3 regions of the Cytobacillus sp. genome follow, and region 3 is predicted to be linked to each of the others. Evidence: riboswitches for the same ligand, from Rfam matches in the RefSeq annotation. Region 3 holds a riboswitch; each other region holds the start of a gene.
What was found. A riboswitch is a leader RNA that binds a small molecule or an ion and turns the genes downstream of it on or off. The one in region 3 is predicted to bind thiamine pyrophosphate.

Region 1: linked by a shared signal. The riboswitch ahead of ACEQ1T_RS07695 (ABC transporter substrate-binding protein) and the one ahead of thiW (energy coupling factor transporter S component ThiW) in region 3 are both predicted to bind thiamine pyrophosphate.
Region 2: linked by a shared signal. The riboswitch ahead of ACEQ1T_RS23295 (YkoF family thiamine/hydroxymethylpyrimidine-binding protein) and the one ahead of thiW (energy coupling factor transporter S component ThiW) in region 3 are both predicted to bind thiamine pyrophosphate.

What each region holds. Positions count from the first base shown of each region.
Region 1 is NZ_CAXQGS010000048.1:85,935-93,853, forward strand. Features, by position in the region: gene ACEQ1T_RS07680 (ABC transporter ATP-binding protein) at 1-627, opposite strand, end outside; gene ACEQ1T_RS07685 (ABC transporter permease) at 624-1,391, opposite strand; gene ACEQ1T_RS07690 (thiamine-binding protein) at 1,388-1,681, opposite strand; gene ACEQ1T_RS07695 (ABC transporter substrate-binding protein) at 1,695-2,699, opposite strand; TPP riboswitch at 2,806-2,914, opposite strand; gene ACEQ1T_RS07700 (YkvA family protein) at 2,988-3,401, opposite strand; gene ACEQ1T_RS07705 (NAD-dependent deacylase) at 3,549-4,274, shown strand; gene tatA (twin-arginine translocase TatA/TatE family subunit) at 4,384-4,557, shown strand; gene treP (PTS system trehalose-specific EIIBC component) at 4,843-6,249, shown strand; gene ACEQ1T_RS07720 (alpha-glucosidase) at 6,337-7,919, shown strand, end outside.
Region 2 is NZ_CAXQGS010000133.1:13,788-21,706, forward strand. Features, by position in the region: gene ACEQ1T_RS23285 (ABC transporter ATP-binding protein) at 1-205, opposite strand, end outside; gene ACEQ1T_RS23290 (ECF transporter S component) at 189-785, opposite strand; gene ACEQ1T_RS23295 (YkoF family thiamine/hydroxymethylpyrimidine-binding protein) at 787-1,392, opposite strand; TPP riboswitch at 1,714-1,815, opposite strand; gene ACEQ1T_RS23300 (Cof-type HAD-IIB family hydrolase) at 2,045-2,911, shown strand; gene ACEQ1T_RS23305 (coproporphyrinogen III oxidase) at 3,161-4,675, shown strand; gene ACEQ1T_RS23310 (long-chain fatty acid--CoA ligase) at 4,825-6,447, shown strand; gene ACEQ1T_RS23315 (enoyl-CoA hydratase) at 6,653-7,444, shown strand; gene ACEQ1T_RS23320 (YhzD family protein) at 7,491-7,676, opposite strand; gene ACEQ1T_RS23325 (ABC transporter ATP-binding protein) at 7,855-7,919, shown strand, end outside.
Region 3 is NZ_CAXQGS010000076.1:38,814-46,732, reverse strand. Features, by position in the region: gene ACEQ1T_RS14650 (GNAT family N-acetyltransferase) at 1-438, opposite strand, end outside; gene ACEQ1T_RS14645 (DUF2269 family protein) at 517-1,008, opposite strand; gene ACEQ1T_RS14640 (hypothetical protein) at 1,332-1,469, shown strand; gene ACEQ1T_RS14635 (TVP38/TMEM64 family protein) at 1,600-2,445, shown strand; gene ACEQ1T_RS14630 (PaaI family thioesterase) at 2,508-2,879, opposite strand; gene ACEQ1T_RS14625 (alpha-hydroxy-acid oxidizing protein) at 3,068-4,177, shown strand; TPP riboswitch at 4,302-4,418, shown strand; gene thiW (energy coupling factor transporter S component ThiW) at 4,531-5,019, shown strand; TPP riboswitch at 5,179-5,280, shown strand; gene tenA (thiaminase II) at 5,340-6,029, shown strand; gene ACEQ1T_RS14610 (DUF1287 domain-containing protein) at 6,050-6,757, opposite strand; gene ACEQ1T_RS14605 (sugar phosphate isomerase/epimerase) at 6,863-7,666, shown strand; gene ACEQ1T_RS14600 (hypothetical protein) at 7,831-7,919, shown strand, end outside.

The DNA of each region.
Region 1 (7,919 bases), on a different contig from region 3:
TATTACTTTAGCAGGCTTGCTGCTAAGTACTAAAATTCGGTCAGAAAGGTAAATGGCTTCTTCAATATTGTGAGTTACGAACAGAATTGTGGGTTTATGCTCATTCCAAATATCAAGAAGCCATTTTTGCATATCATGGCGGGTAAGTTCATCTAAAGCAGAAAAAGGTTCATCCAGCAAAATGATTGGCTGCGGGCTTAATAATGCCCGGATAAAGGCAGCCCTTTGCTTCATCCCCCCTGATAATTCATGAGGATATGCATTTTCATAGTCACCGAGACCAGCTTTTTGAAGCATCTTTTTTGCCGTTTCCGAATCGGATTTACCCATTAGCTCCTGGCCAAGCAGAACGTTTTGAAGAATGGTTCTCCATGGCATCAGGGAAGGTGTCTGGGGCATATAGCTTATTGAACCGCGTTTGCCGTTGATCTTCACATTCCCAAGCGTTATGGACCCTTCGTCAGGCAGGAGCATCCCGCCAATGAGGTTGAAAAGGGTACTCTTGCCGCTCCCTGAAGGGCCTAAAATCGAAACAAATTCCCCTTCATTTATATGAAAACTTAAATTGTCTAAAACCTGATTTGAATCAAAACTTTTGGTTAAATGATTAACTGATAATTGTATCATTTCCTGGCACTCTCCCGTGACTTCCATTTAATCAGCAAACGTTCAGCCAGTAATATTCCTCCAAAAAACAGCAAGCTTAACAGCATAATGGTAAAAATGGCAACAAAAACACGGTCCGTCCTAAATGAAGAAGAGGCTAAAGTCATATAAACACCTATTCCTGCTTTAGCTCCGAGCCATTCGGATATTACAGCACCCATCACACTATAGGTTGCGGAGATTTTTAGCCCTGAAAATAAAGAAGGAAGGGAATAGGGAAGCTCCAGCTTCCAAAAAAGCTGACCTTTGCTGGCACCTGCCATCAGCATATAATGCCTAAGTTCTCCGGGGGTTTGGCGAAAGCCGTCCAATGCAGCAACTGTAATGGGGAAGAAACAAACCAGCGTGATGACAATCAGCTTTGGAAGTATCCCGAAACCAAACCATACAACCAGCAAAGGAGCCAGTACAATTATAGGCACATTCTGTGAAAGTATGAGGAGAGGGTAAACCGACTCCCTTATAAAAGGCAATAAGTGCAGAATAACAGCTGTGAGTAATCCTATGACGGCGCCAATGAGAAATCCCAATAGGGAAAGCATGACTGTCGATTGAAGATGAAGGCGGAAGCCCTCCAGCCCCGAAATCGCTTCATGAACGATATCTGTCGGCGGAGGCAGGAGCCATGCAGGAACTTCTGCCAGATTTACTGCCAATTCCCAAAGAATGAATAAAAGAAGGAGAACCGCAGCCGGCCTCCATCCTTTTCTGAATACATTTATCATGAACGGTATTTCTCCGTTAAATCACTCATTTCAATACCGTCCGGCTGATATAGAACCTTAACCTGTGAAATTACATTGCTGCTTCCTTTTTCAATCATTTTTCTGTTCATATCGGCTATGATTTTTAATAAATGGTCTAAATCGCCTTCCATCGTGGTTTCTAGGGGATGCACCTCGTGCTTAACACCAGATTGCTGAATAACATTAATTGCTTCATCAACGTAAGGTATAACATTTTCCCCATCTTTTGTTTTCGGTATGATCTGAATGCTTACAAGTGCGTTTGCCATATTTGAACTCTCCTTATTCCGGCAGGAAGTCATTTGTAAATGCTTTGCCGGCATCTAATTCTTTATCTAATAGACCATTATCATGCATCCAGTCTGCATAGTTTTCCCAGACTGCAAGCTTTTGTTCACCCCATCTTGGAGCATCATCCTGATAGCGGGGGGATAGCCATTCCTGGCTCTCTTTTACCAATTCGCTGTCAAGGTCCGGAGCATTTTTTAACAAAATATCTGCTGCTTCGCCAGGCTGATCGATTGCAAATTCATAACCTCTGGATGCTGCTTTTACAAATGCTTTGACAGTATCCGGGTCATCTGCAATCATTTTTTCGCTGGTTGCGAGAACGGGCGTGTAGTAATCCAGTTTTTCTGAGTAGTCGGTAAGGTAGACCATATTAATCTTTTCCCCCCGAAGTTCTGCTTCTACACCTGTCCATCCGTAATAAATCCATGCGAAGTCTATATCTCTTTTAACAGCTGTGAAAAAGTCAGCATCTCCCATGTTAACAATTGAGACATTATCAACATTGACGTTTTCCTTCTTCATTAGGGAATCTATTACAGATTTTTCTACAGGAGCTCCCCAGCCGCCATAAGTTTTTCCTTCAAAGTCTTTCGGCGATTTAATGTTTTTTTCAGCAGGGGATGCAAAACCGGAAGTATTATGCTGTATTACAGCTGCTATCGATACAAGGGGAACTCCCTGTACACGGGCTTCCGTGATGCTTTCCTGATAGCTGACACCGAAATCAGCCTTGCCTGATGCAGTCAATTGATCTGCACCTGCTTCACCTGGCATTATAATTTCGACATCGAGCCCTTCTTCTTTAAAATATCCTTTGTCCTTTGCGGCATATAAGCCGGTATGATTGGTATTGGGTGTCCAATCCAATACAACAGTAACTTTTTTCAAATCTTGTTTGCTGTCTGCATCTTTGCTTCCAGTCTGATTATCCGCTCCATTGCCGGCACAGCCTGAAAGAAACAGAAGTGAACAGATAGCCGCAATCCACTTTTTCATAAATAATCCTCCTAAAACCTTTATGTAATAAGGAAAGTTAATGATAGTCTGCCCTGAAAAATAAAAACGCCCCGGTATAAACCAGGGCGCATATAAAAACATTTAGTATGTTTAAGAATATGTTCCCTACGCTGGTATGAGCCAGATCAGGTTCAAAGGGTCAGCATCTTAATGATGAAGTCTCAACCGGCATACCGGTTCCCCTACATTTCCTGCTATTTAATTTTGACAGCATAAATACTTTCCATCATTATTATAGCAAATAATATCAAAATGGACAGAAAATAATTATTTCATCTCTATCGTCCTGCTTTCTTTCCAGATTTTGAATTTTTCAAGTTCACCTGTAATTTGGCTAACGGCAAAACCAAGTACTGCTGCATCATCTAAAATTCCCATTCCTATTAAAAAGTCAGGAACAAGGTCTATAGGGGAAACAAAGTATAGGACGGAAGCAATAATAAAGATAACCGATTTTCTTGAAATATGCCGGTAATCGCCTTTAGACCATGCTTTAACCAAATCGATCAGAAGCTGAAACTTTTCCCATATATCACTTAATGAAGATTTATTTTTATCTGCTTTAAGTGTAGCCTTTCTTAGCAGTACTTTTGTTTTTTCAGGGTCTTCCGCATAACGTTTGGCCCTGGCAGAAAATTTTTTATAGCCGTCCTTATAATCTTTCGTTTCTATTTCAGGCATAGCTATCACTCCTATATTTGATAATTCGCATAAACAGTTATAATCTAGTATTTACCGCATACCTGACATGACATAAACATTTCACCGGGAGAAATAAATGGAAATCAAATTTAACCTGTGACAAAACCTTATTGGGGGCTGATATCTATGCTTGAGAAATGGCTTCAGGAATCAAATTATACAGTAATATTAACTGGAGCAGGAATGTCGACGGAAAGCGGACTTCCTGATTTCAGGTCTGCCAATAATGGTTTATGGAATGGGAAAGATCCTGGAAAAATAGCCAGTACAGAAGCATTAAATGAAAATGTGAACGAGTTTATTGAATTTTATCGGCACAGGGTAATCGGGCTTAAGGAGTGCAATCCCCATAAAGGGCACTATATTCTAGCAGATTGGGAAAAGAGAGATATTATTAAGAGCATTATCACCCAGAATGTGGATGGATTTCATGGACTGGCGGGAAGTAAAAAAGTATCAGAGCTCCATGGGAATTTGCAGACACTCCATTGCCAGAAGTGTAAAAAAGAGTTCCCGAGCGAGGGGTATTTGCATGGACAATTCCAATGTAATTGCGGTGGTGTGCTCCGTCCTTCAGTAGTTCTGTTTGGGGAAATGCTTCCTGAGGAGGCTTTAGATTTCGCAGAGGATGAAACAGAAAAGGCAGAACTTTTTATTGTTCTGGGATCATCCTTGAATGTAACACCTGCAAATCAGTTTCCGCTGATTGCCAAACAAAACGGGGCAAAACTGGTGATAATTAATTTGGAACCTACGGACTTCGATATTTATGCTGATGAAGTGATCCATAACCGCAAAATTGGTGAAGTATTAGAAGATCTTGATAGAGTCTTTAATAGTGAAAAAACGTGAATTCATAAAAAAAGCTGCCATGCTATGATTTTTTAAGTCAATCTACTATAATGGACAATGAACATGATTGCTACTGCCCATGCGATATGATATATAAGGAGTGTTCAGCATGTTATCAAACATCGGTATTCCAGGTTTAATTCTCATCCTGGTTCTGGCTCTTATTATTTTTGGTCCTAAAAAACTTCCTGAAATAGGGAGAGCATTTGGGGAGACCTTAAAAGAATTTAAGAAATCTACCCGTGAACTCACAAAAGATGATGACGATGATAAAAGGAAATAAGATTATTCAATAGGTTTAGAACCGGCTTTGCAGACAATTAAGTCTCGAAGCCGGTTTTTTTATTTTCTGACATCCAGAGAGATTGAATGGGTATATAAAAGAGAGAAAAGAAAAATTGGTTGACTAACATGTATATACAAGATAGAATGAAAGCGTAAACAGTTCATGTATATACAAGTCAGGTTCTGTTAATTGGATATATTTGTAAAGTTCGAGAACAATAAACAAAAACCTTATAACTGTTTTTTCTTTAATATGAAAACGGTAACAGGAGGAGAGCGAAGAATGGCTACAAATAAAGAGTCAGCAGAGCAAATTGTAGAAGCTATCGGGGGCAGGGATAATATTGCAGCGGCAACTCATTGTGTTACACGACTGCGTTTTGCGTTAAAAGACGAAGGAAAAGTCAATAAAGAAAAACTCGAAAATATAGATATTGTAAAAGGCTCATTTTCCACAAATGGACAATTCCAGGTTGTCATTGGACAAGGCCTGGTTGATAAAGTGTATAAAGAAATGACAGATGCGACAGGAATTGGCGAATCGTCTAAAGAAGAAACAAAAAGTGCTGCTGCTGAAAACTTAAATCCATTGCAGCGCGGAATTAAAACACTTGCAGATATTTTTATTCCAATCCTTCCGGCTATCGTTACAGCTGGTTTGCTGATGGGAATCAATAACATTATGACCGCACCGGATATTTTCTTCGATGGTAAATCGTTTGTTGAAGTTTATACAAACTGGGCCGATCTGGCGGGCATCATTAACCTGATTGCCAATACTGCTTTCGTATTCCTTCCCGGTTTGATTGGCTGGAGTGCCGTAAACAGGTTTGGAGGAAGTCCTCTTCTTGGTATTGTGCTAGGTTTGATGCTTGTGCACCCGGAACTTTTAAATGCATGGGGCTATGGTTCAGCTGAAGAAGTTCCGAAGTGGAATTTATTCGGTCTTGAAATTGAAAAGGTAGGTTACCAGGGGCAGGTATTGCCTGTATTATTTGCTTCATACGTATTGGCTAAGATAGAAGTATTTCTGCGAAAAAGAATTCCTGATGCTTTTCAGCTTCTGACTGTTGCGCCGATCGCTTTACTGATCACTGGTTTTCTTTCTTTTATTGCCATTGGACCGATTACATTCACGATTGGCAGCTGGATTACAAATGGAGTTGTCGGAATCTTTGATGCCGTTCCAGCCCTTGGAGGCTTGATTTACGGAGGATTATATGCCCCTCTCGTTATCACTGGTATGCATCATACTTTCCTTGCAGTTGATCTGCAGTTAATCGGCAGCATTGGCGGCACGTTTTTATGGCCGATGGTTGCACTGTCTAATATTGCACAGGGCTCCGCTGCTTTTGCCATGATGCTGTTAAGCAAAGGGAACGAAAAGCTGAAAGGGCTTGCGCTTACTTCGTCCGTATCAGCATGGCTTGGAGTCACCGAACCTGCTATGTTTGGGGTGAATCTTCGCTTTAAGTACCCGTTCTTTGCAGCGATTATTGGGTCAGCAATTGCAGGCATCTTCATCACTATTAATGGTGTTAAGGCACCGTCAATAGGTGTAGGAGGCTTGCCGGCATTCTTCTCCATCTTTGCGGAAAACTGGGGTGCTTTCTTTATCGGAATGGGTATTGCACTTGTTGTACCGTTTGTATTGACTTTAGCTTTCTCGAAATTAAAAAAAGCAGAATAGAAAGGTTGATGCCATGGGGTTTTATAATTCCGTGGTATCGCCATTTTATAAGGCTTGCACAAAAATGTAAATATCGGAGGTCACCATATGAAGAAGCAATGGTGGAAAGAAAGTGTAGTTTACCAAATTTACCCTCGGAGCTTCATGGATAGCAATGAAGATGGAATTGGAGATTTGCAGGGAATCATCTCCAGGCTGGATTATTTGAAAGAGCTTGGGGTTGATGTGGTTTGGCTTTCACCGGTTTATAAATCGCCAAATGATGATAATGGATATGATATCAGTGATTATCTGGATATTATGAGTGAGTTTGGAACAATGGAAGATTGGGAAGTACTTCTCGGAGAGATGCATAAGAGAGAGATTAAACTCATTATGGACCTGGTGGTAAACCATAGTTCAGACGAACATATCTGGTTTGCAGAGTCCAGGAGATCCAAAGACAATCCATACAGGGATTATTATATATGGCGCGAAGGAAGGAATGGAAAAGAGCCGAATAACTGGGGAAGCAATTTCGGAGGATCCGCCTGGGAGCTTGATGATAATACAGGAGAATATTATTTGCATCTGTTTTCAAAGAAACAGCCAGATTTAAATTGGGATAATCCGGAATTAAGAAATGAAATATACGACATGATGACTTGGTGGCTCGAAAAAGGAATTGATGGATTCAGAATGGATGTCGTCAACTTCATCTCCAAAGTGGAGGGACTTCCTGACGATGAACCTAAGCCTGGGAAGAAATATGCATCTGGAAGCAAGTATTATCGAAACGGCCCAAGAATTCATGAATACCTGCGGGAGATGAATGAAAAGGCCTTATCGAATTATAATGTTATGACTGTTGGCGAAATGCCCGGTGTGACTCCTGAATGGGCCAGGCAATATACAGGAGAATCACGCAATGAGTTGAATATGGTCTTCCAATTTGAACATGTTAGCCTGGATAACGGGCCAAATGGCAAATGGGATCTTAAACCGCTTGATCTGTGTGACTTAAAAACAAATCTGACAAAATGGCAAAATGAGCTGGATGAAGATGGCTGGAACAGTCTTTACTTTAATAATCATGACCAGCCGCGTTCTGTTTCAAGATTCGGCAGTGACGGAGAGTATCGGGAAAAGTCGGCTAAGATGCTCGCAACATTGCTTCATATGATGAAGGGAACTCCTTATGTTTATCAGGGAGAAGAAATTGGAATGACGAATGTCCGTTTCTCAAGCATTGAAGAATACAGAGATATAGAAACACTTAATTTTTATAAAGAATCTCTTAACGATGGGTGGACAGAGGAAAAGGCCCTTGAAAGCATCTATGCAAAAGGGCGTGACAACGCGCGGACACCGATGCAATGGGATTCATCAGAGCATGGGGGATTTACAGCTGGAACCCCATGGATAAAAGTAAACCCTAACTATAAAGACATTAATGTGGAAAAGGCAATGAAAGACCCTGAGTCTGTTTTTCATTACTATAAAAAGCTTATTGAACTTAGGAAGAAACATGAAATTATTGTTTACGGCAGGTATAATCTAATACTTGATCATCATCCTGAAGTGTACGCTTATACAAGAACAATGGGCAATCAGATACTTCTGGTCTTGTGCAACTTCTATGGAGGAAACCCAGAAGTAGAACTCCCAGCATGCATCCAGGAAAAGAAATT
Region 2 (7,919 bases), on a different contig from region 3:
GTTCTCCATCAATGGCTTCCGGATACAATTTATTTAAGCAGAAAGCAAGCGTACTTTTTCCGCAGCCGCTGGGGCCCAATAATAGAACAGCTTCCCCTGGATAAAGACTAAAATTCAAATTCTTAAAAACAGGATTCTTCTCATCTTCATGACGGAAGGACAGCTGTTCTGTTATTAATAGAGGCTGGCTATACTGTAATGCCATTTTCTGATTTTCCCCTTTTCAGCTCTTTTCCTATAGGAAAGCTGTTTAATGCACCAGTTTTTGCAAGACTCTCACTGAGCCATTTCCCCAGCAATCCGGCAAGCAAAGCGCCGCTAATCAGTCTCACGAAAAACATGGCAGTTACATAACCGGGTGAGAGGGCTGCATAGCCTGAAATGAAATAGCCCCAAATAAAGCTTGTAACAGAAGAGCCCATGCCGGCAGCAATTAAAACCCATGTCCGGTAGTTGTTCCATTTTGTTGCCGCAAACACAGCCTCTGCTCCAATCCCCTGTATCATGCCTGAAAGAATCAGGCGAGGGCCTACTGCATTGCCAATCATGACCTCAATGGCTGCAGCGACGGTTTCCGATAAAAAGGCGGCTCCGGGTTTTCTGATTATGTACGCTGCGATGATTGAAACAATAAACCAAATGCCAAAAATCAGATCATAGCCGATTAAGCCAAACATCCCATATAACACGTTCCCAAATTGCATGAACACCAGGTATACAACTGCAAACACAACAGCGAGTACAGACAGGACAATGACCTCACGAAGTTTCCATTTTTCGAGCATATTACACAGCCCCCTTCTTGGAAGGACTGTTCGCAGACATATTCACTGTCATGACAATATGAGTAGAATCGCTTTTCTTACAGCTTTGGAATGCATCTTCCAGCGTTTTAAAAACAGCATGTGCATCTCCATCTAATCTTGAAGCATAATGGACACCTTCAGTAAATGTTCCCTGATCCTTTGCGAGCTCGACCTGCTCCATAATGACGTTCATGTATGAAGGAATCCCCATCGGATACAGTGCGAACTGTACAGCGACTTCCTGGCTGATTCCAGCAGATTTTTTTTCATTCGCCTTCTCTTCATTTTCAGCAAGATAAGCATCTCCGGCAGTATCCCCAGGGCAGCCATTTGAAAATGTGCCGTTAAATACCACATGATCACCATGCTTAGCAGCTTCAAGATAAATAGCTTTGACCACATCAAAAACATGAATGGATCTGCCGCGAACACAAGTGCTCACATCATCTGTATCCATCCATACCTTGCTTGTATCCACTTCTTTTAGAGCAGATAAAATTACATCCACAAACCTGTCAGTCATTGGATAAATTGAAAACCTGCACCCTGTAATCTCGCTTGTTCCGCATAGAAAATTTTCCTGCATCTTTCCATCCTCCTAGTTTAGTTTTCATGAAAGGCTATTTTCGCAAGGTTTGTTGCTTTTTGTATATGATTTACTGAGTTGATTGTAGCGGAATGTGCGAGACTCCTGCGGGAGTATCGGGACAGGTGAGACCCCGCAGACGCGCAGCGTCGAGGAGGCTCACCGCCCGCCCCGCGGAAAGCCAGCAGCCTGGAGCGGAAATCAACGGACAACATTAATAAGCGAAAAACAACAATTTACACGAAAAGAGCCTAATGAAAATAAAAAACTGCATTCCCATAAGGAAATGCAGTTGAATGATATCAATACACTAGAAATGATAGCCGTTCACCTGCACTTCCCCACGCTGGTATTATCCAGATCGGGTGATAAGAGTCAGAACGGATTGTTCTTCTCAGCCAAAAAGCTCCCCTAGTGCAAAATAAGATATGCAGTTTTTATTGACTCCATCTTAATACGGAGCATCCAAATTGTAAATGACTAATTTATAATTCTTTAAATCATTTGATCTATGAAAACAGACAAACGCCTTCACTAACACAGAAAAGCTATAAAAAATTTCTGCATTGTCCATGTCATGTTCTATTCCAATCCTTCCCTTCATAAAAGTGTAATAGGACAATTTTACACCGAGAAGAGGGGGGCAAATTGGATGATATACAGAATGCTTGCTTTAAATATTGACGGAACACTACTCCAATCAAATGGAAGACTTCATAAATCAACAAAAGAAGCCATTGAATATGTGCAGCAAAAAGGAATTTATGTAACACTTGTCACATCCAGAAGTTTTCCATCCGCGAAAAAAGCGGCCAAAGCATTGAAAATCAATTCTTTACTGGTCACACACAGGGGGGCTTATATTGCAGCTTCTCAGGAAAAGCCGATATATGTAAAAAGGATACAGGAAGATGAAACGTATGAAATCGTGCGCCTGCTTGAAGGCTTTACCTGTCAAATCAGGCTGGTGCACGAAAAATATTCCCTTGCCAACAAAACCAAGCTAAATACCAATATGCTTGCTAAAACGGTTTTTACAACCGGGGATCCCATTTTTTACTCGCAGCAATTTGTGGATTCATTAAGTGACACCATTCTAGATGAGCCGGTCACGCCGCCAAAAATTGAAGTGTATTTTGAAGATAAAGGAGACCTTGAGGATGCCAAGGCAGCCATTAGGGGCATGTTTGAAAATGTAGAAGTCATTAAGCTGGGTGATCTGCGGATGGATATCGTTCCTGCCGGAGTTTCAAAGCTGAATGGTTTGCTTTATTTATGTGAACATCTCGGAATATCCCGAAACCAAATGGTCGTTATAGGCGATTCGGCAGATGACCTGGAAATGATTGAAGCCGCCGGTCTCGGTGTGGCTATGGGAAATGCCCCTGCGGAAGTAAAAAAAGCAGCCGACTGGCTGACCCGATCCAATAACCAGAACGGGGTAAGCTACATGGTTAAAGAACATTTCCGGAAGCAGCATCCAATTGATTTTCTGAAGAAAATGAATCTATTAAAATAAAATCAATGAAAGAGAGTTCGATTAGGTAATCGGCTCTTTTTTTGCTTTGTGAAATTGCCAAAGGAGAAAGGAAGAAGAACCATAAATAATATAAGCAATCCATTAGGAATCATTCCGCCTATATTGACCTTGTTTCCCCATTTCTGTACACTAAAAGAAGTTTGTCAACATGAAAAATAGACACTTTACAGCTGCCGTCAAAAAAAGACATCGGCACATTTAATATATTTACTAAAAAAGGTGATCGATTTGAACATTTCAATTTTAGGTATACAGGATGAACGGTTCCATCGGCCGCTCCGGCTGATCGGGAACCTCTTTTTTGAAGAATGTGCAGTGTTGATGGGTGAGAATGCTGCAGCTGATTTGACAATTAATTTTCAGCTTGAACATGGAAAGCACATTAAGGCCATTGCAGAGCTTTCTGATAAAGATGGAAAGAATCTTTCAGCGAATTTTGAGAAGGAATTCGTTCCGGCTGAGTCAGAAAAAGAGAATTTCAAACAAATAAAAAATGCAGTATCCCATGTATATCTGACTGTTTTGCAGGACTGGACAGGCATTACCCAGAAGTGGGGAATTCTGACTGGGGTACGTCCCACAAAATTGCTTCACCGTGCTATACAGCATCAGACACCTCTCCATGAAGCCCATCAGCAGCTGAAGGAAGAGTATTTGATTACAGATGAAAAAATCCAGCTTATGCAGAATATTGTAAACAGGCAGCTTGCTGTCGTACCGGATCTTTATGACTTAAAAAATGAAGTCAGTATATATATTGGCATTCCATTCTGCCCGACAAAATGTGCGTACTGCACTTTTCCTGCATATGCGATTAATGGCAGGCAGGGTTCTGTTAACTCGTTCCTTGGCGGCCTGCATTTTGAAATGCGCAAAATTGGCGAGTGGCTGAAAGAAAATGATGTGAAAATTACTACTGTCTACTATGGAGGAGGGACTCCGACAAGCATTACGGCGGAAGAGATGGATATGCTTTATGAGGAAATGTATGACTCTTTTCCAGATGTAGAAAACATACGGGAGGTCACTGTGGAAGCTGGCCGTCCGGATACAATCACACCTGAAAAGCTTGAGGTGCTGAAAAAATGGAATATTGACCGAATCAGCATCAATCCTCAGTCCTATATTCAGGAGACCCTGAAAGCCATTGGCCGCCACCATACAGTGGAAGAAACCGTGGATAAGTTCCATTTGGCTCGCAATATGGGAATGAATAACATCAATATGGATCTGATTATCGGACTTCCTGGAGAAGGTGTGCCGGAATTTTCGCATACTTTGGATGAAACTGAGAAATTAATGCCGGAATCCCTGACTGTTCATACTTTATCCTTTAAACGAGCTTCGGAAATGACGAAGAACAAGCAAAAATATAAAGTTGCCGGGCGGGAAGAAATTGAAAAAATGATGGACATGGCTGAGGATTGGACAAGAGGGCATAATTACCATCCTTATTATCTTTACCGTCAGAAAAATATTCTCGGCAATCTTGAAAATGTCGGCTATGCCCTTCCGAATCAGGAAAGCATCTATAACATCATGATTATGGAAGAACAGCAGACAATCATCGGGCTTGGATGCGGGGCCTCCAGTAAATTCATTGATCCTCAGACTGGGAAAATCACTCATTTTGCAAACCCGAAAGATCCTAAATCGTATAATGACAGTTTTGAGCATTATGCAAACGAGAAATTGAAAATATTAAAAGAACTTTTTAATAAACACGAATCCCTGGCCGAATAGGCGGGGATTTTTTCAAAGTAAATATTTTAGAAAATTTAGAAAAATATTAAAGGAATTCCTGAAAATAAAGAGAATGAAATAGGTAATAAAGATCATAGAATTATTTGAATCCAAATGTAAGCGTTTTCTAAAGAGGGGGAATTGTAATGATGATGCAAACACCTTTGACTATGACGCAAATGATAAAGCGTGCTGAAAAGTATTTTCCAAGGAAGACAGTTGTTTCAAGAACAGCCGGAGGAATTCAGAGATTTACATATAAGCAGATTGCAGAACGTACAAGGAAGCTGGCAGAAAGCCTGCAAAACATAGGAGTGGAAAGAGGGGACAAGGTCGGGACACTTGCGTGGAACCATCATCGCCACCTGGAGGCTTATTTTGCCATTCCATGCAGCGGAGCCGTCCTCCATACGATTAATATACGTCTGTCACCTCAGCATATTACTTATATAATTAACCATGCTGAGGATAAGGTACTTCTGATTGATTCTGATATTGTACCCCTAATTGAGAAGGTTAAGGATGAACTGAAGACGGTCAAGGCGTTCATTATTATGACTGATAAAGATGAATTGCCGGAGACTTCTCTTTCGCCGGTTTATCATTATGAGACGCTTATCAATGAAGCAAGCGGTGCATATGAATATCCAGATGATCTGGATGAAAATTCGGCAGCTGGAATGTGCTATACCTCTGCAACCACAGGCAACCCAAAAGGTGTCGTCTATTCCCACAGGGGCATTGTCCTTCACAGTATGGCACTTGGAATGGCAGATAGTGCAGCGGTAAGCGAGAAAGATATCGCCCTTCCAGTAGTGCCGATGTTCCATGTAAATGCATGGGGGCTGCCTTTTGCTGCTGTCTGGTTTGGAACGACTCTTGTGTTGCCGGGACCATATTTTACACCTAAGCTCCTGGCTGAACTTATCCAATCAGAAAAAGTCACCATAACGGCCGGAGTGCCGACAATCTGGCTCGGACTATTAAAAGAACTTGATGAAAATAAATATGACATGAGTTCACTCCGATCGGTTCTTTGCGGAGGATCGGCGGCACCAAAAGGCATGATTAAAGCTTTCGAGCAAAAGCACAAAATTCCATTCATGCATGCTTACGGAATGACCGAAACAAGCCCTCTTGTTGTTATTTCGACTTTAAAAAGCTATCAGGAAGAGTTGTCAGCAGAAGAGAAGCTGGACATAAAAGCCAGGCAGGGCATACTTGTACCCGGATTGGAAATGAAGATTGCCGGCAAGGATGGGGAAGCAGCATGGGACGGAAAGGAAATGGGGGAACTGGCTATAAGAGGTCCGTGGATTGCTTCTGAATATTACAAGGATGAGCGGACAGATGAGGCGTTCCGTGATGGCTGGCTCTACACGGGTGATGTCGTAACCATTGATGAAGAAGGATTTATGAAGATTGTTGACCGGACAAAAGATTTAATTAAGAGCGGAGGGGAATGGATTTCTTCTGTTGATATCGAAAATGCCTTGATGGCTCATGAATCGGTATTTGAGGCAGCGGTTGTTGCTGTACCGCATGAGCAATGGCAGGAACGACCGGTGGCATGCGTTGTGCTGAAAGAGCCATTTAAAGGGCAGACAACAAAAGAAGAACTTTATGAATTCCTGAAGCCGCAATTTGCAAAATGGTGGCTTCCGGATGAAATTCTTTTCTTTGAAGAAATACCAAAAACATCTGTAGGGAAATTCCTGAAAATGGCATTAAGAGATCAGGTCCAAAAAGAATATACAGGTAATGCAAAGTAATAAGGGCCAAGTACAGCATCCTTCTGCGGATGCTGTTTTTTAGTGCAGGTTTTGGAACGTTAAAACTTACTTAATTTCTGCTATAGTTTGGATTTACAGCAAAAACTTGAATAAGTGACAAAATTAAAAATTTTTAGATAAAACACTTTTTAAATATAATAATACTCTTTATAATAAAAGAAGCACAAAAAGGAGGGAAAGGATTTTGACAACAGACTTTGTAACTGATACTGTCAGCGTACAGCTTGATGGCCGAGTAGCCACAGTTGAGATGAACAGGCCGGAATCATTGAATGCATTGAATGTGGAAATGATTAAGGGGCTCTTGACTGCTATGAAGGATATAAGCCAAATGGATGATGTGGATATCGTTGTATTAAAAGGAAAGGGCCGCGCATTTTCCTCAGGCGGGGATATTAAAACAATGCTTTTGGAAACAAATGAAAGCGATTTCCCGGTGGTGATGGATTGTATCAACGAGCTGGTTGTAACTCTTTATAGCATGCCGAAGCTGACAATAAGTGCTGTAACAGGGGCAGCTGCTGGTCTGGGCTTAAGCCTGGCATTGGCCACTGATTATGTTTTGGCAGATAAGGGCAGCAAGCTTGCCATGAATTTTATTGGAATTGGATTAATTCCTGATGGAGGGTCGCACTTCTTCCTGCAGCAGCGCATTGGCGAGGATAAAGCTAAGCATTTAATCTGGGAAGGAAAAGTGCTGACTGCAAATGAGGCTTTACAAATGGGGCTGATTCACGAAATAGCCGAAGCTGAATTAAATACCGCTGTTGATGAAAAATTGAGCAAATGGCTTAACAGCCCAACTGAAGCAATGATTAAGACAAAAAAAATTCTTGCAGATAAAAACCGGCCGCTCCTGCTGAAAGTGCTTGAACTTGAAAAGCTCGGCCAGCATAAAATGAGGCAAACAGAGGATCACAAAGAAGGAATCCGGGCCTTCATTGAAAAAAGAAAGCCTGTGTTTAAGGGGAAATAATGACGGCAAGAAGAAAAAGCAAAGAGCTGAGCCCTTTGCTTTTTTACTATCTATGAAACAAAATCAGCTTGCCGGCCGGAGAGGTGCAGCGGTGCGTTTTTTCATCCAATCCTTTTTCCTTAAGAAGGTTTTCTCCCATACTCTTTGCAGCGTCATCTGTAGCTGCCTGGAAGGATTCATCCAAAATCTTTTCTCCGTCCTGTTCAAATGCAGTTAGCTTGTACGTTTTCATAATAAGATACCCCTTTATTATAAAATTCAGATAGTTACTATTATTCTTGCATAGTTTTTATAAATGTGCAAAATATTTTTAAAAGAAATGCCGTAAATTAAAATGCTAAATTTTAAAAAATAGTGAACCTTTTTTATGTTATGTCCGTATTACCAATTAGGCAAAGGAGGAGTTCGATATGGCATTAGAGCTTGAACATGTAACAAAGCGTTTTGGTAAGTTTACTGCAGTTGATGATTTATC
Region 3 (7,919 bases):
GAGAAGTCCTTCTTTTTGGAAACCTGCCTGCTCGTAAATCTTAATAGCAGGCAGGTTAAAATCGAAAACCCCAAGACTGATTCTATTTAATTTCAGCTCTTGGAACGCTAAGTTCAGGATTTGATGAATCATTTCTGAAGCATACCCTTTCCCCCGTGCTGCGGGGCAGATGAAAACCTTGCCAATCCTAGCAGTTTCGTTGACACGGTCAACTCTGCCAAGGGAAATATGACCGACGATTTCATCGTTTGCCATAACTTTGTAGATATATTCCGTGCTGGATTCCAGATTCGCTGAGCTTATATACTTAGCAAGCTGCTCATGATCAAGCGGGAATTTGAAATGGGCACCGCTCCACTGAACCATTAATTCCTGTGTGCTGATCCAGCTGATGAGCAAATCGAAATCTTTTTCTGTAAAAGGTTCTAATTTTACCATGGGAATCTCCTTCTTATTAATTAAGCGTATGATTGAAATGCTTGGTTTAAAAATGATAGTCGGGATGGACTGCCAGCTTTATTTTTGCCTTTTCTTTTTCCACGGACGCAAGACGGATATTGCAAAAATGAAAAGGGTGACTGCAATTTGAAAGTAGACGGCATACTGGCGAACAGTATGATTATCTATGAAAACAGGATTTGTCAGCGCCTTACTGCCTTCTGCTTCAAGCAGGGCCAGATTTTCCACCATTAATTCATCAACAATTGTAATGCCGACAATAGTTTGGATAATAAATAAAATCCATTTAATTGTTAGCCATCTGTGCTTGAAAAACCCCCAATTTGTAAAACAGCCATAAATAATGCCCACTAGTAATGTGCCGACAGCACCAGTGCGCACAATGTAGTCGCTGATAGCCACCACGTTTTGGTACATGTCCAATGTTTGATCATAAGCAGCTAACTTCATGTTGAAATTCAAAACGAGTGAGCTCATGATCCCTCCGAAAAATAAGGAAGCCAGAACGATATGAAGAATTTTTAGCCATCTGGCTGCTTTTGTTCCCATCTTTTTCAACCTTTTTCCCTCCTTGTTAAATCACTTTATAAGTGTAGCAAGGGAAAAAGGCGGTCCCTATCAGCTTGAGCAGTAAATTGGGATAGGGCTTGGGGCTTAGTTTTCTTATTAACTTTTATTAATCACGTTGTATGCACCCAGTAGTTTTCCATTAGGATCCAATCTTGTTTTATGGGATTTCAACATATTAGTCCTTCCTTTCAATTGATGTTTTACCTATTTTACAAAGGGCCTGAAAAATCCTTCTATATATGCGTGAAATGCAAGGATTGGTACATATTAATTTAGAGAACTATAAGGAAGGAGCAAGTGAATTGACCAGAAAAGATGAGCAAAATAAAGAACAGACACAAGGCCCAAAGGAAGAGAGGGAACTTGTCAATGAGTTTGGAAAATATAAAGGGGAACAGCCGGTTCCGCAGCCTAAGGATTATGATGAGATAGAGTATTAAAAAAGCAGGATCAGTCCTGCTTTTTTTATATTTAAGTCTCTGGCCTTAGAATATTTTAATGCTAAGGGAGCTTTAACCTCCTTGTATTCTTTTCTACACTATAGTTAAGAAAAGCAAGAGGGGAAAATGTATGAATGGAAAAATTGAGGTTGGTTTTCATGGACTTATCATTTTAATAGCATCGCATATATTGCTTAATTTAATGCCGACACTTTTGCCCGTTTATAAATGGGTTATGATTGCAGGCATGGCTGCCATATTAGTGATGGATTTTTACTTTTTTGCTGCAGGCAAGTTCTCACGATTGAAATACAGCAGACTGGCACTGATTTATATGTTCAGTCTGCTGTTAATAGTTTTTATTACCTTTTATTTAACAAAGATAGTTGTTCTGACTGATGCATATGGGTTCGAGAGAATGCTTAGGGAATATGAAGCCGAGGGCAAGTTCATCTTTTTCTTGGTTTGCTTTTTACAGCCCATTCTTTTGCCGCTTCCTGAAGCCGTAACACTTCCTGCCGGAAGTGCCGTTTTCGGTCCGGCTGCAGCTGCCTTTCTTGGATTCACAGGTACACTATCAGGGATTATTGTTATGTTCTTGACTGCAAGGATAGGAGGATTAAAGCTTGTATCCCGGTTTATAAAGGAGCGGCATCTGATCAAATACCAAAAATACATGGAGAAAAATGAAAACACCATACTAATGCTGCTGTTTGTTATTCCGATATTGCCAGATGAGATCATTTGTGTTGGAGCAGGAATGGGTGGTGTTTCATTTAAAAAGTTCCTGGGAATTGCGTCTATTTCCAAAATGGCAACATCCTTGCTGCTGGCTTACTCTCTTTCATTGGCCAATGCATTATCTTTATCTGGCTCACAGCTTTTATTAGTCGTTTCGGTTGTGATAGGGGTATTTTACAGTGTATTTCACTTTTATAAAAAGAAGAAGAAAAGAAACTACAAGGATTGTCCGTAAGCTTTAAATGGTTCCTCCTATCGCTGTCAGTGAAACTATTCAGGCAACGATAGGATAATCACTCAGATAGATGCGAAGATTCCCGATGCTTTGGCAACCAGCTGATCCCGGTCGTTATAAATCAGGCAGTCTGTGTGGTTAAGGGTGCGCCCTCTTTTCACAAGGTGAGCATTGGCGAGAAGAAATTCACCTGTCGCCCCCTTTAGGAAAGTGACCTTTAAATCAGCTGTCACCACGGATTGCATCTGGTTTTCATCCGGCTCGAAAATATTCCCCATCGCTACATCCGCAAGAGTGGAAATGATGCCTCCATGAACCAGCCCCGCGCTGTTAATAAAGAGCGGCTGGATTGGCAAAGTCACTTTCATATTGCTTTCACTGATTCTTTCGTAATGGAATTTCAGAAATTCATCAAAAGGCTGTTTGATTAGCATTTTGCACACTCCAATTTCATTAAGGTTAAAATGTTTATTCACGATTTTTAATTAAATCCCTGCTTATTGCAGCTAATTTATATAGGAAAGGCTGCATTCCTGTGAATCTATGATTTTATTAGATGGTTTCTTAAAATCCAAAAAAGTGTTATTATTTTCAATAAATTCAAAAAAGGCGGGGCTGGAATATGGCAAAAGTAGAGAATATTAGTTTCGCGGAAAACTTTCCTATTTCATTTAAGGAACTGGAAGAAGAAGCAGAGAAAGTAATGGGAGCTGGCGGATTTGGCTATGTCCAATCAGGAGCCGGCGGAGAAGAAACGCTGAAAAAGAATATAGAATCCTTTGCAAAATACTCAATTGTACCGAGAATGCTGAGGGATGTTTCAGTGCCGGATATAAGTGTGAATTTATATGGAAGAACGTATCCTTATCCAGTTTTCCTGGCACCGATTGGAATGCAGCGCCTTGAACACAGTGAGGGAGAGCTTGCATCTGCCCGGGCGGCAGCTGCGTTTGGAATTCCTTTTATCCAAAGCACTGTATCCAGTTATTCCATTGAAGAAATCGCTAATGCAACAGGCGCGAGCCCAAAATGGTTCCAATTATATTGGTCCAATTATGAAGATGCTGCGTTCAGTATGGTGCGGCGAGCGGAGGAATCCGGCTATGAAGCCATTGTGTTAACTGTTGATACGGTGATGATGGGATGGAGGGAAGCGGATCTAAGAAACAATTTTTCACCGTTAAAGCTTGGCTATGGAAAAGCAAACTATGAGAGCGACCCAGTCTTTATGGCCTCTCTCCATGACGGGGATGTAGTTCAGGGAATCCTTGATAATATCCATCATCCGACATTGAGCTGGGAGCATATTGCAAGGCTAAAAGAGAAAACAAGTCTGCCGATTCTATTAAAGGGCATTCTCCATCCGGAAGATGCCAGGCTGGCTGTTGAAAAAGGGATAGACGGAATCATCGTTTCCAATCATGGCGGAAGGCAGCTTGATGGAGTGATTGCAGCGATTGATGCGCTTGGACCGATCGTGAAGGAAGTCAAGGGGCGGATTCCAGTATTGTTTGACAGCGGCATTCGCCGAGGATCCGATGTGGTCAAAGCACTGGCATTAGGAGCCGACGCAGTTTGCCTGGGGCGGCCATATGTGTACGGATTGGCCATTGGCGGGCAGGCTGGGGTTGAAAAGGTGATTGCCAACTTTATAGAAGAAACGAAAGTATCGCTTTCTCTGGCAGGGGTGGGGAGCCTAAAGGAGGTAGCGGGTCTGCAGCTGGTTCGATAGTTTCGGAGCATAAATTGAAGAGTTCTTAATACATTGCATCAAAAAAAGTATTTAAGCAAAAAGATTGATGACAGTGCCGGAATAATTTGATAAGCTTGAGATAGCTTATCAAACTAAATATCTATGCAACTACTAGGGGTGCCCCGAATGTGCGGGCTGAGAGGAAAGCGCGTTATAGCTTTCTGACTCTTATGGACCTGATCTGGTTAATGCCAGCGGAGGGAAGTAGGATTTGACTATATGTCAATTCATATACTTAAACCAAGCCAGGTCCTTATGGGAATCTGGCTTTTTTGTATACATACTTCTCATCCTGATAAGCAATCAGGCGGCCCTTTAGAAAGGAGGTTTAGATGAACAGAACCCGATTGTTAACTACGATGGCTTTATTTGTGGCAATTGGGACACTGGGTTCCCATTTGCTCTGGTTTCCGGCAGGCATAGCAAAGGCCTATCCGGTGCAGCATGCGGTGAATGTATTGGCAGCGGTGACGCTTGGACCCCTGCCTGCAGCAGCTGTGGCATTTATGATTGGCCTGCTTCGTAATTTGCTTGGATTCGGGACGCTGCTTGCGTTTCCAGGAGGCATGATCGGTGCGTTTTTGGCAGGTGTGCTTTATTTGAAGTTCGGCCGGAAAATATGGGCTGCTGTAGGAGAAGTGGTAGGTACCGGCTTAATTGGTGCATTGTTTGCAGTACCTTTTGCAAAGGTTCTCATGGGGAGCTCAGCTGGGGCATTCTTCTTTGTGCCGCCATTCCTGGTCAGCAGCATTGCCGGTGCGTCCATAGGCTGGATGGTTTTGGCAAAGGTTAAAGAGAAGAACTTGGTTCAGAATATGTGATGATTTTGGGCTGGCGAAGCTAGTTGAATAAGCAGATAAGCGGAGTGCAGCATAGCAATCTGACTTTATGAGCGATTTTTAAGAGTTATGGGCGAAATCCAAAATTTATGAGCGAAAAACGTCAAGTTAGAAAATCGGTAAAAAACAATTAGAATGTTAGAAAACTGCTAGGGGCGCTACGGCTGAGATAAGGAGCTTTTCCTTTGTCCCTTGGAACCTGATCTGGATAATGCCAGCGCAGGGAAGCAGTGAGGACCTCGTTATATATCCTCATGCTTTTTCCCCGGCAGCTTCTGTAATGAATAAGGAGGCTATTTTTTATGACTTTTTCAGAGATTCTGCGCAAAGAAAATGAAGATTTGTTTCAGCTGATATTTGAGCACCCGTTTGTCCAGGGTATCGGGAGAGGGGACGTGCCGAAAGAGGCGCTGGCCCATTACATTAAAGCGGACTTTGAGTATCTGAATGCGTTCATGCATATTTATGGGATTGCCATTTCAAAGTCTGCAGAGCGTAAGGATATTTCTTATTTTAATCAGCAAATAGAATTTGTATTGAACAGCGAAGTACATCCCCACCATAATTTTTGCCAGCAGATTGGGGTGGATTACGAAGCATTGCAGGGCTATCCGCTCCCTCCAACAGCTGATCATTATGTTAAGCATATGATGTATCATGCCCACACAGGCGGCATGGGTGAGATCCTTGCTGCATTATTGCCTTGTCCATGGACTTATTGGGAGATTGGGCTTGAACTCATGAAGCAATATGAGCCAGATGAGAACCATCCGTTTTATCCATGGATCTCTTTTTATGCAAATTTAAGGGTCGAAGCTGTGACCATGAATATGAGGAACCGTTTGGATGAGCTTGCTGATGCGGCATCACCGGAAGAAAGGCAGCGAATGAAGGATGCTTTCCGAAAAAGCTGCCAGCTGGAGCTTGGCTTCTGGGAGATGTCTTATACCTGCGAAGAGTGGCCGGCGGGCAATCCTGCAGCAGTCAGATAAGAAAAACGCCTGCATCTGCTTTATGGCAGTGCAGGCGTTTTTTCAAAATCCCATCTGTAATGAGCGGTAATGGGAGTCTTAAAAGAAGATAGTTTTACTTCTGCTGCAAATGGTGTGGAGTTATGTATAACATATGGAATGCCATCTTTCGTCCGTTTGTCAGATATGATTGCCACATGGTTGAATTTAGGAGAAAGGAAAACCACAATGTCACCCGGCTGCCATTGCTGAAGGTTCTTACCATCTCCTGGATTCAGTTCAGTTGTTAATGACTTTGCGAAGCGGCTAAAGAAGACATTCTGGTTTGGCACCCTTCTAAAATCAATGTTCGGATCAGGCTTGCCCTGCACTCTTGAATACAAGTCCGTATTCTCGGCGATATCCTGATCAATAAGATCCTTTAAGGTTACATCAGCCCCCTGGAATCCCCTCCAAATCACATCTGTACAGACACCTTCGCCATCGGGCGGATAGCCTCCCGCATAGTAGGCACTTTTATATGGCGTGCGCTGGTCTACTTCTTTTCTGGCTGTCAGGACCATATCTAGCGGATCGGCAATGCCGTTTAGATTTGAATCGGCCTGTGAATAATCAGAAGGCACTGCTATTTTCTTTGCAAAAGGACTTTCGAAATGAATGCCGATGGAATCCAGAATAATTCCATTTCGGAAAAAAAGAATGAATAAGAACAGTATTCCGATTATGAAAGCAAACACTTTTTTTATCATAAAAAGTCTCCTCATGTATTTTAATGATTAGACGGAATTATTTTCCAATGAGTTACATGAAGATATGATAAGATTGTTATAAAGATGCATAAAAGAGGGGATATTATGGCTCATCATATAGGGATATCGGGAAGTGTCATTTTGTCTGACAGCAAGCTGTTTCATGAACTTTTTAAACGTCATTTGCCGCATATAGAGATAGGCGAATTTCAAGATGAGGAAGCCTTTCGCTGCTTTATTGAAATGCTGGGTAAAACAAACAAAAGCTTTGGTCTTCATTCGCCTCTTTTCCGGGGGCAAAGCAAATATGATTTGCTGGAAAAGATCAGTATGAATCCGGAGGAAGCCTGGATTCAGTTTGAGGAGGAAGTGGAAAGGATGTCCCGGCTTAGGGCTGAATACATATTGGTGCACTTCCCTTACTTTAAAAAGGAAACCAGCAGGAATCCGGCAGAGGTCATTGAGGAGGGACTCAAGAAACTTAGTGTTCTCCAGAGGAAATATGGGATTTTGATTGTGTGTGAACCTAAATTGGGATTCAAACAATCGCCAGCAGGAATTCAATATCTTGACCGTTTTTCTGTAGAGACATGGAGGAAATACGGACTCGGACTTTGTGTTGATATCGGGGATTATATATTGGCCGCTGGCGAGAAGGCCATAAAATATATAGAAAAATGGACCGAGTTCGTGAGAGTCGTTCATTTACATAATGTTGAATACCAGGGCGATAAATATATTTGGGTACCTGTGCATCCATCTCATGAGAATGATGGCAGTCATCATAAAATTAAGAAACTGATGGATTTTTTAGCAAGGAATGTGAGGAAGTATTTTTTGTCATGGAGTACACTCCACACACGAACCCTCCGGAAAAAATGGCAGAAGAAGGTATCAGGTGGGCAATAGAGGTGATTGAAGAAGGATCTGCTAGTTAGGCAGCAGGCCCTCCTGGCAGAATTTTGTGCAGGTTGAAAATGAAAGGTTATCATAGTGAGTATGGGAATAACCATGTATATATGCTATGATATATGTGAAACTTTTCACAAAGAAGAGGAGGTTAATTAATTCTTATGCTGGGATTAAAACTAAAAACTGCCCTGCAGGCTTCCATTCTTTTTACTTTTGGTTTTTGGCTTCTCTTTTTCTTTTCTGAAGGGGG